Linked DNA regions of Stratiformator vulcanicus. The protein of the gene in region 1 interacts with the protein of each later gene in a pairwise test. Links are inferred from orthologs where the notes say so. Each region holds a gene or a part of one and is shown on either strand. Other genes may lie near its edges. The genes, in order: priA and Pan189_RS18520.

What was found.
Region 2: the proteins of priA (region 1) and Pan189_RS18520 interact in binary tests that used the Escherichia coli proteins (3 or more experiments, as listed by UniProt). The link is inferred for Stratiformator vulcanicus from one-to-one orthologs.

The regions. Positions count from the first base shown.
Region 1 is NZ_CP036268.1:1,485,337-1,496,721, forward strand. What follows is about bases 1-3,001. They hold priA (replication restart helicase PriA), read left to right. Parts: upstream 1-327; coding sequence 328-2,676; downstream 2,677-3,001. Other genes in these bases: Pan189_RS05585 (tetratricopeptide repeat protein), read right to left, coding at 1-167; Pan189_RS05595 (hypothetical protein), read left to right, coding at 2,690-2,986. Also shown: Pan189_RS05600 (DUF1552 domain-containing protein), read right to left, coding at 3,180-4,619; Pan189_RS05605 (DUF1592 domain-containing protein), read right to left, coding at 4,616-6,529; Pan189_RS05610 (hypothetical protein), read right to left, coding at 6,791-7,390; Pan189_RS05615 (POT family MFS transporter), read right to left, coding at 7,623-9,053; Pan189_RS05620 (hypothetical protein), read left to right, coding at 9,241-11,238; Pan189_RS05625 (hypothetical protein), read left to right, coding at 11,291-11,385.
Region 2 is NZ_CP036268.1:4,646,642-4,650,470, forward strand. Bases 1-2,833 are described here. They hold Pan189_RS18520 (single-stranded DNA-binding protein), read left to right. Parts: upstream 1-1,047; coding sequence 1,048-1,620; downstream 1,621-2,833. Other genes in these bases: pth (aminoacyl-tRNA hydrolase), read left to right, coding at 1-488; rpsF (30S ribosomal protein S6), read left to right, coding at 501-935; rplI (50S ribosomal protein L9), read left to right, coding at 1,722-2,231; dnaB (replicative DNA helicase), read left to right, coding at 2,417-2,833. In the rest of the region: more of dnaB, read left to right, coding at 2,834-3,814. UniProt on the Escherichia coli protein: Plays an important role in DNA replication, recombination and repair. Binds to ssDNA and to an array of partner proteins to recruit them to their sites of action during DNA metabolism. Acts as a sliding platform that migrates on DNA via reptation.

The DNA.
Region 1 (11,385 bases):
GGACTAATCGATTCCGGTAATTCCGCCGCGGGTTCCCGTTCGTCGATAGGTTCCTGTACCCGCGCTGCTTCGGTCGACGCGGCCTCCGGTTGGGAAATCGACCCGTCATCGCAGGAGAGGCACAGCGAGACCGGCAGCAAAAAAAGCAGCCGTGAGCGGAGCGACATTGCAGATCTCTCTGTCGGGAGGAGTCGTCATGAAATGAAAATGTTGGCGGGATTCTCACACAATTCGGTCGCCGTCGCGACGGTGCCGTCCCAAATCGATCGCCGATTCGTATGATGCCTCCATGCGATCGATTACGGCGTGAGGCAAGTTGACGGAGCAATGAATACCGAGAAGCAACAGGGACTGTTCGACGAGGGAACACCGCTGCCCGGGCCAATGCCGTGGGAGGAGGCGGCTGTTGAAGATGTCCTGATCGCCGAGATCGCCCTTAATAAGCCGCTCGACGATCAATACAGCTACATTGTTCCCGATCCGCTCCGTGAGCGGATCCGAACGGGTGGCCGGGTCCGAGTCCCGTTCGGCCGGGGCAATCGCTTCGAATACGGTTTCGTCACCGCGCTAAAGACGGCCGCCGACTATCGAGGCAACGGAACGTCCCAAGGGGTGCCGAAGCGGTTGAAGTCGATCGAATCGCTCGTCGATGAAGAGCCGCTGATCGAGTCGCAGATGCTCCAACTGACGAAGTGGATTGCCGATTACTACCTGTGCGGCTGGGGCCAAGTTCTGCATTCGGTGGTGCCCGCGGGAGTCCGCCGCGGCGCGGGCACCCGCTTGGAAACGTTCGTCGCACTTACACCCGAGGGCGAACAGGCCCTCGCAACGCATTCGCTGGGTCGAAAACAACGGGCCGTTGCGGAGATTCTGAAGTCACGGAACGAGCCGGTCCTTGCAACCGAGGTTGCCGCCGCTGCCGACTGTGGGACCGGTCCGATACGTGAGTTGGAACGCAAAGGCTTCGTGGAGCGATTGAAAATCCGCAGCGAAGTGGAATTGGCCGCTGCGGCCAATGTCGACAAGACCGAAGAGTTTCACCCGACGGCGGAACAGGCCGCATCGCTGGAGAAAATTCTGGGAACAATTCAATCGGGCGAGCACCGCACGATTTTATTGCACGGCGTGACCGGCAGCGGCAAGACGGAAGTTTATATCCGCGCGATCGAAGAGGTCGTTTCTTATGGAAGACAGGCCATCGTGCTCGTGCCGGAGATCAGCCTAACGCCGCAGACGATTCGCCGGTTCCGTCGGCGGTTCGATTCAGTGGCCGTTCTGCACAGTCACTTGAACGATGCGGATCGGCACGCGCACTGGAAGCGGATTAAGAGCGGCGACGTTCAGGTTGTCGTCGGAGCCCGCAGTGCCATCTTTGCCCCGACGCCGCGATTAGGCCTTGTGGTCATTGATGAAGAACATGAAACGTCCTTTAAACAGGACACGACGCCCCGCTATCACGCTCGGGAGGTCGCTGAGCAGCGGACACGCTTCGCCGGTGTGCCGCTCGTCCTCGGGTCGGCGACTCCGACTTTAGAAAGCTGGCACGCGGCGAAGACAGGGCGCTACGATCTCGTTTCGATGCGCAAACGGGTGGGCAATCTGGAAATGCCGCCGGTGACGGTCGTCGACATCCGAAACGACCCGCAGGTCCGCAAGGGTCAGGCGATCGGGCGGATTTTAACATCCTCGATTCGTTCCGCGTTGGAAGAGGGCAGCGACGAACAACCGGGCGACGGCCAAGTCATCTTGTTCTTAAACTTAAGAGGCTTCAGCCCGGCGGTCTGGTGCCCGGCCTGCGGATCGAGCCTGAGATGTGATGACTGCGACATCACGATGACGTGGCATCGCGATATCCGCCGCGTGCTGTGTCATAGCTGTGCGCGCGAGGCCGACGTGCCAAAGGCGTGTCCCTCTTGCGGGCATCAGGGTTGGAAGTTTGTCGGGGCCGGTACTCAGAAATTGGAAGACGAAGTCAGGGCGAAGTTCCCCGAATATTCACTGGCGCGGATGGACAGCGACTCGATGAAACGACCGGGCAGCCACGACGAAGTGCTCTCCGCGTTTCGCGACGGCAAAATTCGGATTCTGCTCGGCACGCAGATGATCGCCAAAGGGCTCGACTTTCCGAATGTGACGCTCGTCGGTGTGATCGACGCCGACACGCTGCTGCATCAACCCGATCTCCGTTCCAGCGAACGAACCTTTCAACTCATTGCGCAGGTCGCCGGACGGACGGGACGCAGTCACCGCGGCGGGCGGGTGCTGGTTCAAAGCGCGAATCCGGCCGATCCGGCGATCCGACGCGCGGCCGAGCACGACTATCTCGCCTTCTCGGCGTCGGAAATGCAGGACCGCGAAGTGATGGCGGCTCCGCCGTTCCGGCATTACGCCCGTGTGATCTTAAGGGGCGAAGTCGAGTCGGACGTGAAGCGGGCCGCGCGAGCTCTGGCTGATCGAATCCGTCAATGTTCTGATGCCGGCGGCACTGGCGTTTCGGTCCTTGGCCCGGCGCCGGCCCCGATCTCGAAATTAAGGAAGCTGCACCGCTTCCATCTTCAACTGGCGGCGACCGAATCGGAGTCCCTTCGAGCCTTATGGCGGCGCGTCGAAGCCGACATGCCCCGCACACCCGGCGTGGAACTGGCGATCGACGTCGACCCAATTAATATGCGATGAGTGGTAATATGCGATGAGTAAATTAAACCCCGACAACTCGCTTCAAGCCCTGCCGCAACAAGCACAATTCTTGGTGCCGTATGTGCTCAAGTACCGCATCGATTCTAATGACGATATCGCCGTCGCAGACCCGATGCCGTCGGCTGAACTGGCCGAACTTCGTAATGTTGCCGCCCGAGTTAAGCTGCACGGCGTCTACAGCCTGGTGAATGAGCATCTCGACAAATACCCCGAAACGAAATATGACGAGAGCGTGTGGCTGTATTGGTTCTTCGGGCTGCTGGATGATTTGGGGTTGGACTTTGAGTGAGACTTGTCCAAATCCCGAGAGCGTGATGGTCGCAAACGGCCATCATATGGTCGGCGACGTTCTCGAAAGACATCTTGTGCCTTTCGGCACCCGGCCAAGATAGGCCGGGCTACCCGATCGTTGCACTCCAGGTCATCAGCGAAGTAAGACTCTCGGCAGCGTCGAGATTACAAATGGCTTATTTTCACAGTCATTAAGCAACGATCGCATCGACCGATTGCCGCTCTCGCTTCCGCGGGCCGAGCCGTCCCGGGACTCCTACGGCTGAGAGCATCGTGTTATAGATATCGATGCCTTCGGACCCGGCGTCGACGATCGAACCGGTCTTCAGTCGACCGCCGGCGCTGGTGACGGCGTGGAAGATGCCGGAGAGTTCGCGCTTTGTGTCGTTGTGCCGACCATCTCCCGACTCGGTCGAAACGGTGATCAGCGAGTTGTCGAGGATGGTGCGACCGTTCGCCTCGAGCGACTCCTTGTCGTCCAGCAGCGACAGGAAGTAAGCGACTTCCCGCATCTTCATATGAGCGTGTGCCCGCAACTGCTCGTTCGACTTCTTCTCGTTAAATTTATGCCACCATTCATGGCTGCAGCCTTTGTCGCCCGATGCCTTTAACTGCTTGGCGTCGTTGAAGTCGCAAATTTTCCGGCCGTCGTAGTCGTAGCGTCCGGTCAGGCGGATGCGCTCACCCGCGGCGAGGAAGGTGAGTGAGCCGAAGCGAACCCGGTCGGTTTTAATCGCCATCGCGTATAATTCGGCCATCAGCCGCCATTCGGTCGTTAATTCCTCAAGTGTGATATCAATACCCTGTCCCCCGGGGTCGGCGGCGCCGCCGTGCAGCAGGTGCGACGGGTCGGGCACGGCCGGGCCTTTGTTGTCATGCCGAAGCGAAAAGGCGCGACGCTCATACTCGCGGATGCGATCGAGATGTTCCTGTACCCGGGCGCGGGACGTCTCTCCGAGCGGTGAACGGGCTCCGGTATAAAACTTGTATTGGTCGACGACGGAGTCGAGCACGCTCTGCTTTAATCGCTTCTTCCGCACCGCGTCGGCATCTTGAGGGTCACCGGAAACGCTCAATGAACCGAACACGCGGTCGAAAACGTCACGGGGGCGCTCCTGCATGGTGGCGGCGACGGTGCCGTCGGGGTTGTAACTGTGAACGTACCGGCTGACGCGGCTGCGCCGGAAAAACGTACCTGCCACCAATGTGGGGACCATCCCGGCGGGCAGGCCGTTCGGGTAGTAATGTCGGCGGATGACCTGATCGACCGAGGGCCCGCCCGCCCGCGCTTCGCCGTTGGGAGGCTCGGCGGTAAACGCGCCCGAGGCCCCGTCGAAGTGGGCATTAATGCCCGACTCATCGCAACGGACCTGATCGACCTGTCGCATGACGAGCAGTTTGTCGGACAGCGGCTTCAAAGGTTCGAGGACGCCCTCGTAGCCCTCGTCTTGCAGCGGAGCCGGAATGCCGAGCCCGAAGAATACGTTGAATGCCCGCATCGGCACGCCGGCCGACGCCGACGGTGCGGCGCACGCTTTGGCGAAGAGCATTTCTTCCAGCAATGGCAGCCCGATCGCGGCTCCGCCGAGGCCGCGCAGCATGGTCCGACGGCTTATGGGACGAACGCTCATTCTTCGGTCTCGCTTTGTGCGGTGAGAATTAGGTCGCTGGTCGCCAGCGCGACCACCAGGTCTTGATAGGTGCCGCCTGACTGCCAGGCTCGTTGATGGACGTCACGCACGAGTGGCGCCTCCGTTCCGGTCGGCATCCGGCCCAGTGCGAATTGGATGAACTTCCAGGTCAGCGTTTCGCGGACGCGATCGCTTTCGGACAGAAGTTGCGACAGTTCGGCGGTTGATTCGAACGGGGTGGCCTTCGCATCTCCGGGAAACAGGACCGTCCCGTCCTCGCGCAGAGTATTACCGTGCCGGTCGCGACTTGCGTGCCGACCGAGCCCGTCGAATTGCTCCAAACCGAAAGCGAGCGGTTCAAAGCGTTTGTGGCATCCGCCGCAGGCTTCATTCTTGATGCGGGCTTCGGCGATCGATCGGTTCGAACGCCCCGGCTCTGTCGGAACGGGCGTCGTATCGACACAAGGGGGAGGGTCTTTTACGGCCCCTCGCAATACGTCGTGTAGGACGAACAGTCCGCGTGCGACCATCGACGCTTCGTCGCCGCCAATCGTCAGGACGCTGCCCTGCGTGAACAATCCACCGCGAGACGGGACATCCTCAAGATCATACCGCCGCAATCCCTCACCGGTCGGCTTGATCCCGTAGTGCTTCGCCAGCGTCGGCGTTAAATAGGTAAACTGAGCATCGAATAGGTCGCTCAGCGGACGGTCGTCGGCCCATAAGACTTCTTCGGCGAACCGCAGCGTTTCGGTCCGCATGTCGGAAGCCAGCTCATCGTTCCAGTCCGGATAGTGGTCTCGATCGGGTTGCAGGTTGCCGAGTCGACTGAGATTGATCCATTCGCTGATGAACTGCCGGGTTTGTTCCGTCGCCCGCGGGTCCTTCAGCATCCGTCGAACTTCGGTTTCAATCGACTTTCGATTCGACAGATTCCCCTTCTCAGCGGCATCGAGGAGCTGCTCATCGGGCGGGCCGCCCCAAATGAAGTAGCTCAGGCGTGAGGCGACTTCGTAGTCATTCAGCTTTGCCCGCCCGTCCTTTTCATGCTGACGTTCCATGCGATAGAGGAATCGTGGCGACTGAAGCATGGCCTCGATGGTGATCGCGACGGCATCGTCGAAGTTCCCGCCGGCGCTCGCGACCGTCGTGGTCAAACCGCGATATTGATCGACTTCCCACTCGTCCAACGGCCCCCGCAGCAGGACGCGTCCCATCTTGCCGATAAGGGGCCGCATCACCTTGTCGATCATCAGCCGCTTCTTTTCGAAGCGGCGGGCAAATTTGCTGATGTCGGTCCGTTCGACGGCGATCTCGGCCAGTTTTGCGTAGCCGTCGATATGCTGCATGTCGACGCCGAGGTTGTAAGCGGTATTGCTGAAACCGTCGGCTCGCAGATCCGGAGGCAGCAGTTCCTTCGCCTCGTCGGTCAGATCGACACCCAATGTCGCTTTTACCGTGGCGACGTATTCGGCACGCGTCAGTCGCCGCACCCATCTTCGGGACGAATCGGAACCGCGGCCATAGACGACCGGATCAATCCAATCGACGGTATAGGCCGCTCCGTCGTCGATCCAACGTTTGATCGCGTCCGCTTCGTGCTTGGGGATCGGATCGCTCCCCTTCGGCATCTCTCCGTTGACGACGCTTTCCCAGACTTGGCTATCGGCAGGCTTCCCGGGAACGAGAGCCCCTGATTCGATCGCGGCGGCGCGTCGAGAGAGATCGACCCCGCCCTTTGCGGATGCACTGTCGTGACATTGCAGGCAACGGTTCGCGAGGATTCGCGCCACGTCAGCGTCGAACAGAGACGCCGACTTGTTCGAAGACGAATCCGCTATCGCCGGAGTCGCGACGAGGACCATCAACAAGGCGAGGCATATGATCGGGCGAAAGAACGGCAGACGCATTGCGATCCTTACTCCCGCGTTCGCATCGCCGACGCGGGAATCTCGAAGTTTCGGCCAGGGTCTCCGCCGCAGATCAGCGGATACCGATGTATCTTCAAATTGTCACGCGTTCGCAGGCGGAAAACAATGACTCCGCGGGGTCTGACAAGGAAAAACCTCATCAAACGAATCGAAGCCGGCCACAAGTGACCGGCTTCGTTTTCAAACTGAAAAGACATTGTCGACCGGAGGGCGAAACCCTCGGACCGCGTGGCGGTCTATTTAGGCGTCTGATTCTTCGTCGTCGCTGTGCTCTTCGCCCTCTTCGTGATCATGGTCGCCGTGGTCGTGATCCCCATGGTCATGATCGTGATCGTGGGTGAGGTCGCCGTCGTATGATTCGCCGCCGGCCATGATGTGAAAGTGGCCGTGCATGGCTTCGATATCGTCGGTCGGCAGGGTTTCGAGCGCGAGCGAGAAGGTGCTGGCTTCGCCGCCGTCATTCGGCTCGATGGCTTCCATTTCAAACTCCTGCTCTTCCTCTTCGCCTTCAGCGTTTTCGGTTTCGAGGTCGAACATGACTTCGGTCGCCATCTTCGGCTCTTTCAAGTCGGAACCGGTCAGGTAGAGCATCGCCATGCCGGCTTCCTTGTCGACCACAAATTCGCCGTGCAGCGAGTGGTCATCGGAGAACTCAATGATATGACCGCCGTGGGCTCCTTCGTGGGCATGATCGTGATCGTGGTCATGCTCGTCGCTGTGAGCTCCCTCTTCGACTTCGGAATACTCCTGATAATCGCCCTGCTCGCCGCAACCGACGGCGAAGCCGACAAGGGCCACCAACGACAGGGGAAGCATCCAATGGGTGAAGCGCATCGTCATTCCTCAATTTCGTGTGATTTATTCGGACTTCCTTTTGGCCGCAGTATACCGGATCGCCGTGCAAACGAGAACGCACCCGGATCGCGTCAGGTTCACAAACCGCGCACGAAGTAAGCGGATCGATCATCAGGTTCACAAGCCGCGCACGAAGTAAGCGGATCGATCCAGCAAGCCGGACCCGCTTACTTCGTGCGCGGCTTGTTGCGGGGGGTGATTGAATTGGCGAGTTCGCTCAGCCTTCGCTCGACATCGCGTCGATGTCGGCCCGTTCGATCGTCGCACCGTGATCGGGGTCGTCGTCCTGGATGTAGGTCTTGCCGCGGTAGAACATCGCGAACGGGATGTAACAGACCGCCGCAACGAGCATCACACCGGTGAAAAACCAGTAGTAAGAGGCGCCGGGGAGGAGCGATGACCCGTCGGCGTTGGTAATCACCATATTCACAACCGCCACGAACTCATTCCCCGCGGCGACCGACAGTAGATATAACGCCATCACGACCGACTTCATGCTGTTAGGGGACTGCGTGTAGCTAAATTCGAGACAGGTGACCGAGACCATTACCTCCGCCGCCGTCAACACGAAGTAGGCCAGCACCTGCCAAGAGATATGCGGCGTCTGCCCGGCCGCGATTGCCGCCTCAATCATCGCGCTGACGGCGAAGGAAGCGGCGGCGAGAAACATTCCGATGCCGATCTTCCGAAGCGGCGTCATTCTCCAATGACGATCGATCATCGGGTAGAGGATATAATTAAATAGCGGTATTAACGCGAGGATAAAGAAGGGGTTCAACGCCTGCACTTGGCTCGGCAGGATATCCCAACCCAGCACCGCGGTGTTCATCTTCTTCGCCTGCAATACCCAAGCCGATGCCGTTTGATCGAACAGGCACCAAAAGGCGGCTACGAAGATATAAAGCGGAATCAGCTTTAAGATCACGCCGAGTCCTTCGCCCGTAAAGGCATCTTTAAAGAGCTTCTCTCCGCGGGCCGGGACATGCACAAACTTATTGCGGCCCAACCAGAATACGAAGGTCGCGATTGCCATGAGTACGCCCGGTACCCCGAAGGCAATATCGGCCCCATATCGTACTAGAAGGACAGGCGTCAATAAGGTCGAAATAAACGCCCCGAGATTAATCGCGATATAGAACCAGCCGAACACTTCGCCGAGCCGGTGCTTATTCCCCTGTCCGAATTGATCGCCCACGTGAGCCGAGACGCATGGCTTGATCGCCCCGGTGCCGAGAGCGATTAAGGCCAGACCGAGGAACAACCCCATCTTCGGAGAGATCACGCCGCCCAATATCTCGTGATTGAGCGTCACCGCGAGGGTGAAGTGCCCGATCACGTAAACAATCGACAGCCACAGGATCGTTCGATATTTGCCGAACAGCCAGTCCGAAAGCAGTGCCCCGATCAACGGGGTGAAGTAGGCGGCTGCGACGAAGTTATGCACCCAGGTTTTGGCCGTCCCTTCCGAGACCGCCGCCATTTCACCGCTCGCATTGGTCATGTAGTCGACCATGAAGACGGTCAGGATCGCCTTCATTCCGTAAAAGCTGAACCGCTCCGCCGCTTCATTCCCCACGATGTAGGGAATCCCCGGCGGCATCGTGGTGATGTTCTGCGGCTTGGTCGCGAAGCGGGGTTCTTCAGCCATAGGGATTTGCGATCTCTGTCAGTCCAGGCACCAATGTGCATTCCGGCGAGCTTTGAATTCGCGGCGAATATAGCAAAGATCGAGCGTCAAAGAACGGATCGAGCGCAGGTTTAGAGGTTCCAAGGGACTTCCGAACCCGCCGCGAAGTCGGTCTGAGGAAGTCGCTCTTGGTACGAAAGGATGCGTGATGGCATTGGCAGGCGGAGCGGGACTGTTGCAATTGGTTCTGACGATGCTGCTCGGCGGGGGGCTCGCCGGGGGCGGAATTGCGGGGATGCCGCCGGGCGAACGCGATCCGAACTTGATCAAAGCCGCGTCCACGGAATGCCTGATCTACTGCGAATGGGTCGCGCGCGGGGCGGGAGAGCCCGGTGGTCCCGGAGTCGTCGGATTCGCTGCCGATCCCGAAGTCAAAGACTTCATGGAGAAGCTCACGTCGGCCGTCACGAGCCGACTGCGAGAAGAAGCCTCCCGCGAAGGCCCGGAACAGCAAATCGTCGCCGAGCAACTTCCTCAGTTACTGATCGACCTCTCGGCGCGTCCGGGTTGCATCCTGCTGAACTACGCCCCGCGGAACGTCGGGGGAGCCGACGCCGAGCCGCTCGACGAAGCAGCGGCGCCCTGGGCAGCCTATCTGCGCGGACTCGAAGCCACCTTGATCATCGACGGTGGCGAAAAGTCAGACGAAATCGCCGACCGCATCGGGAAACTGCTCGACGTTCCGCCGGGCTTGGAAAAGACTGATGACCTCAAAATGCAGTCGTTGCCCATCCCCGTACCGGGACTGAAAATGACGCTGCATCGGGACGAGAACTACTTCGTGCTCGCCGTCGGTCGTGAAAGCCTGATTGAGACCGCGTTGTCCGGGATCGCCGGCGACGGAAACGGACTCGCTGAGGACGACCGATTCGCCAAGGCTTTTGAGGCCACCGAGGTGAAGAAGCTGTCGAGCCTGCTCTGGTTGGACTCGGCGCGATTGCTCGAGGTCGGGTCGACCTCATTCGGCATGTATGGCGGTGTCGCCAACGGCGTGGCCCGCACGCTCGCGCTCGATCGGCTCGACTCCATCGCCACATGTGTCGGTGTCGAAGAAGGACAGATCGTCACGCGAACGGAACTTCGCGTGATGGATGGGGACCGAGTCGGAATCTGGGCTCTGGCCGCCGGAGAAGCGATTCAGGCCGACGATTTCAAGACCGTTCCCGGTGACGCCGACTTCGTCGCCGCGGTCTCGATCAATGCGAAAGAGATACTGACGCAAACCCGAACGATCATCGCCCAGACGAGTCCGAACTCCGTCGAAGTGCTGGACCGGCGGATCGAGCAATTCGAGACCATGCTCGGTCATTCACTGGAGGAGGATGTGCTCACGTCATTCGGCCAGAAGGTCATTATCCACAACGCCCCCAGCACCGGTGGTGTCTTCATTTCGTCGCCGATCGCAATGGTCGAAGTTACGAAGCCGGAGCAGGCGTTCGGAATCTTCAGCAAGTCGATGTCGCTGCTGGATGACTGGTTACCTGGCGAGACCCGGGAGCCGCCGCGGCGACGCGGAGTTTTTCTCGCGAAGCAGAAATTTCTCGGCAAGACGATCTATTACGTCAATTTCGTCGGCGAGGATGAAGTCCCATTCGCACCCTCATTCTGCTTTACCGGCAAGCACGTCGTCGCCGCCCCGCATCCGCAGCCGATCAAGGCCTACCTGCGATATGTCGATAGCCCGTCGGATGAGCAGGAATCATTCGCCGACGTCGTTCAAGAAATGGTCTCAGGATCAGAAGGCGAGGTCATTGCTTACAACCGGCTCGACGCTAATAAGGCCGTCGATCTGCTCTACGCGGTCGTCCCCTATGTCGCACAGATCGTGATGTCGGAAGGGCAGAAGCGGGGCTTGGAGATGACGGTGTTCGATGTCCCCTCAGCGGCCGCCATCCGGCCTTATGTTTTTCCCGCAACGTCGCTGACCACCCGGACCGACCGGGGCTACGTCGTCGAGAGCCGCGCAGCTTTGCCGGTTCCGGGGTTGCAAGTGGCACCGGCGGCGCTCGCCGTTCCGTTCTTCGCGGTCCAAAGAAGTGCTTCCCGAGCGCGAGCAATGCGGGAGTTCAACCTGCAGCGGCAGGAAAGACTGCTGGAAAAAGCCGAAGAGGCGGCCGAAGAAGCGGCGGACGAAGCAGCCGAATAAGTCCGTTGATCGCAGCCTCCGTCCTGCGTTTTGGCAGGCGGAGGCACCGCACTTGGACAACGGTCTTGACTTACTCTGGAACCAAATGCTTTGGTCGTGGCTCCGTGATGGCGACGAACCGTGGGGCCCCGCCTACTTCTGGTTCAA
Region 2 (3,829 bases), 3.2 Mb from region 1 along the record:
AGCTATTGGAACCGTCGACATTCATGAATCGCAGCGGTCGCAGCGTTGGGGCGGCCGTGCAGTTCTTGAAGCTTCCACTCGAAGACTTGCTCGTCATTTGTGATGACATGAATTTGGAGCCGGGACGTTTGCGACTGCGAGGACGCGGTTCGGCAGGCGGCTCGAACGGAATGAAGGACATCATCGCGAGGTTGGGGACCGACGAGTTTCCGCGACTTCGCGTCGGGATCGGTCGGCCCGCCGGGCGGATGTCGGCTGTCGACCATGTCCTCGGCAGGTTTCGCGAGGACGAACGAAGCGAATTGGACATTGCCGTCCGCGAAGCCGCGGACGGTGTTGAAATGTGGGCCCGCGAGGGCTTGGTCACGGCGATGAATCACGTCAACACGCGTGTCGACGCCGAGGCAAAATCGAACACGGAATCAAAGAAAACCGATCGAACAAAAGTCGAGACCGAGCGGCCTGCCGACGGAACCGACAATCAGTGAGGGGAGTAAAGCGTGGCTGAAGAGACCGTTGCAGAGCAAAAAGTCAATTACTACGAGGGCATGTTCCTGGTCGATAGCGCCCAGTACGCAACCGACCCTGACGGCATGACCGAGCTACTCGTTGGCTTGATCGAAAAAGCCGGCGGAGAGATCGCCGCGCACCGGGCTTGGCAGGACGGGCGGCTCGCGTACGAAATTCAGGGCCGCCGCAAAGGCCTGCACTACCTGCTCATGTTCACGATGCCGACCGACCGGCTCGACGATCTCGACCGGGCCTGTCGACTCAACGACAAGGTCCTGCGGCAGATGATCATCCGACATCCGCACGTCCTGTTCGAAGCGATGGTCAATTCGATCGATCCGGAAGCGACGGATGAAGAATCGGACGGTTCCGAAGGCTCCGAGGCCGCGGATGTCCCGGACGCCGCGGTCGCATCGGCCGAGTAATTGTCCCCAAACGGCGAACCGGCGATTTTGATCTCATTCCGCCGCAATGGCGGTCGGGATGGAACGCAGCCACATTAAATTTGAACTCCCCTGCCCCTGACGAACCGGACCGATGGCGAACCTCAACAAAGTGATGTTGATCGGGAATCTCACCCGCGATCCGGAAGTCCGCTACGTTTCGTCCGGCACAGCCGTTTGTGACATCGGCCTCGCTGTCAGTCGGCAGTGGTTCGACAAACAGGCGAATGAGCGGAAGGAAGACGTCACGTTCGTCGACATCACGCTCTGGGGCCGGACGGCGGAGGTTGCCGGCCAATACCTGTCAAAAGGTCGTCCGGTCTATATCGAAGGCCGCCTGCAACTCGACCAGTGGGAAGACAAGCAGTCCGGACAAAAGCGGTCAAAACTGAAAGTCGTCGGCGACCAAATGCAGATGCTCGGAGGCCGCGGCGATGGTGATGGCGGCAGCGGTGGCGGTTCCGGTAGTGGAGGAGGCGGCCAACGTCGCGGTAGCGGAGGCGGAGGCGGCGGAGCACCACGGGGTGGAAATAGCGGCAGCGGAAACAGTGGCGGTGGAAATAGCGGCGGCGGGTACGAGCAGCAGGGCGGACCGTCGGCGGACGATTACTACAGCGACCCCGGACCCTCCGGCGGCGACATCCCGGACGACGAAGTCCCGTTCTAATTCGTCTCACGAGGGCGTTGAGTTCATCGGGCCTTAGAACACTTATTCGCGCGATCAAGCATTACTGAAGGCGGCACGACCGCTGATAGAGGATTCCAATCATGGCTAAAGTCAAAACTCGTCGCGGCGTGGGCGGATCACGCCGGTCGCATGTCGAAGTGCTGCTGACCGAAGACGTCGCCAATTTGGGTAACGCCGGAGACATCGTTCGGGTCAAACCTGGTTTTGCCCGCAACTTCCTGCTCCCGCAGGGTCTCGCGACGGTTGCGACCGAACAAAATAAGAAGATGGTCGAAGTCCACCGCGTGCGGCTCGAAGAGGCGGAGAAAGATCGGATCAAGAGCATCCGCACGCAGGCCGACGCGATCAGCAAGTACTCGGTCACGCTGGAAGCGAACGCCAACGAAGAAGGTCATCTGTACGGCTCGATCGTTGCCGTCGACATCAGCAAGGCACTCAAGCAGGCTAACTTCCCGGTCGAGCCGGACCACATCAAACTTGATGGCCCGCTCCGCGAGCTCGGGATGTACACGGTCAAGATCGAGATGCACGAAAAGGTGAAGACCGACGTGAAAGTGTGGGTCGTCCCGAGTGCCAAAGGTGAAAAATAGCGACCCGGTCGGCCTTTGTTCCGGCCCATCTCGGCGATAGGTTGCGTCGATCACAGAAGGGGGCTTTGCCGGTCGCGGCGGTCCCCTTCTTTCGCGCCCGGACGGTGGGACTGCGAATAACCTGTCGACAGTCGGCCGCCGGTGATTGATGCTGGCGAATTTCCTGTTCGCGATGAGGATCCGCGATGGCTACTGCATCTGCAGCAAACGGCGCCGCCGGTCAACTTGAGCGTGTCCCGCCGCAAAATCTCGAAGCGGAGCGTGGCGTTCTCGGAAGCCTGCTCTTGATGAACGACGCGATCGACGAGGTCGCCGACGTTGTCACAGCCGACAGCTTCTACAGCGACCGCCACCGCCTGATCTACGCGTCGATCCACGATCTCTACGAACGCGGCGTGCGCGGCATTGACGTTGTCACGCTTGCCGAAAAGCTGGAAAAAGAAAGACATCTCGAAGAGTGCGGCGGCCCCGCCTATCTCGTCGAAATCCTCGAATCGGTCCCCCACGCCGCACACGCCAAGTACTACGCCGAGATCGTGCGGGAAAAGGCAGTCGAACGCTCGCTGATCTACGCCTGCACCGACATCCTGAAGGAGTGCTACGACGCCACTCGCCCGATCGACGAGATCCTGCAATTGGCCGAACAGGGCATCTTCCGGATTCTCGAGCAGCAGGAGATCACCGAACGATTCTCGATCGATCAGATTCTCATCGATGCGTGGAGTCGCATTGAACAGCGGAGCCAGAACGAAGGAGAACTCAGCGGCCTGACAACCGGTTTCTCCGACCTCGATAAGCACACGAACGGCTTTCAGCCCTCAGAGCTCATCATCCTGGCCGCCCGGCCGAGTATGGGAAAAACCGCCTTGGTCTGTAACTGGGCCGAGGCGATCGCCGACCGCACCGGCAAGGCCGTGCTCCTGTTCAGCTTGGAGCAATCGAAGCTCGAACTCGCCGAGCGATTCCTCTGCATCCGCGCACAGGTCGACGGCCACAAATTGCGGTCGGGCGAATTTGACGAGGCCGAGCGCTATCGCCTGATGGAGGCGTCCTCAGAGCTGCATGAGCTGCCGCTGTTTATCGACGACCAGGCTGGGCGAACCGTCTCTCAAATCGGTGCGATCGCCCGTCGGCTGAAGCGGCAGGGCAATCTGGGCATCATCATTGTGGACTACCTGCAGCTCATCGAGCCGGAAGACCGGAAGGCTCCCCGGGAGCAGCAGATCGCGTTCATTTCCCGTCGGCTGAAGTTCATTGCGAAAGAATTGAGCGTTCCTGTTGTCGCCCTCGCCCAGCTCAACCGTGGCGTCGAGCTCCGCGAAGACAAGCGGCCCCGACTGGCCGACCTTCGCGAATCAGGGGCAATCGAACAGGATGCCGACCTGATTTCGTTCCTGCACCGCCCCGATCAGTACGACAAGAACGATCGACCGGGCGAAGCGGAGGTAATCATCGCCAAGCACCGCTCCGGCCCGACCGGAATCGTGAAACTGACCTGGCGGGCGAAATACATGCGATTTGAAGACTACTCCGGCGCCGCCGAACCCGACGGCGGCTACGGCTTCGGTGATGACGGTTTTTAACTCGCCGTATACATT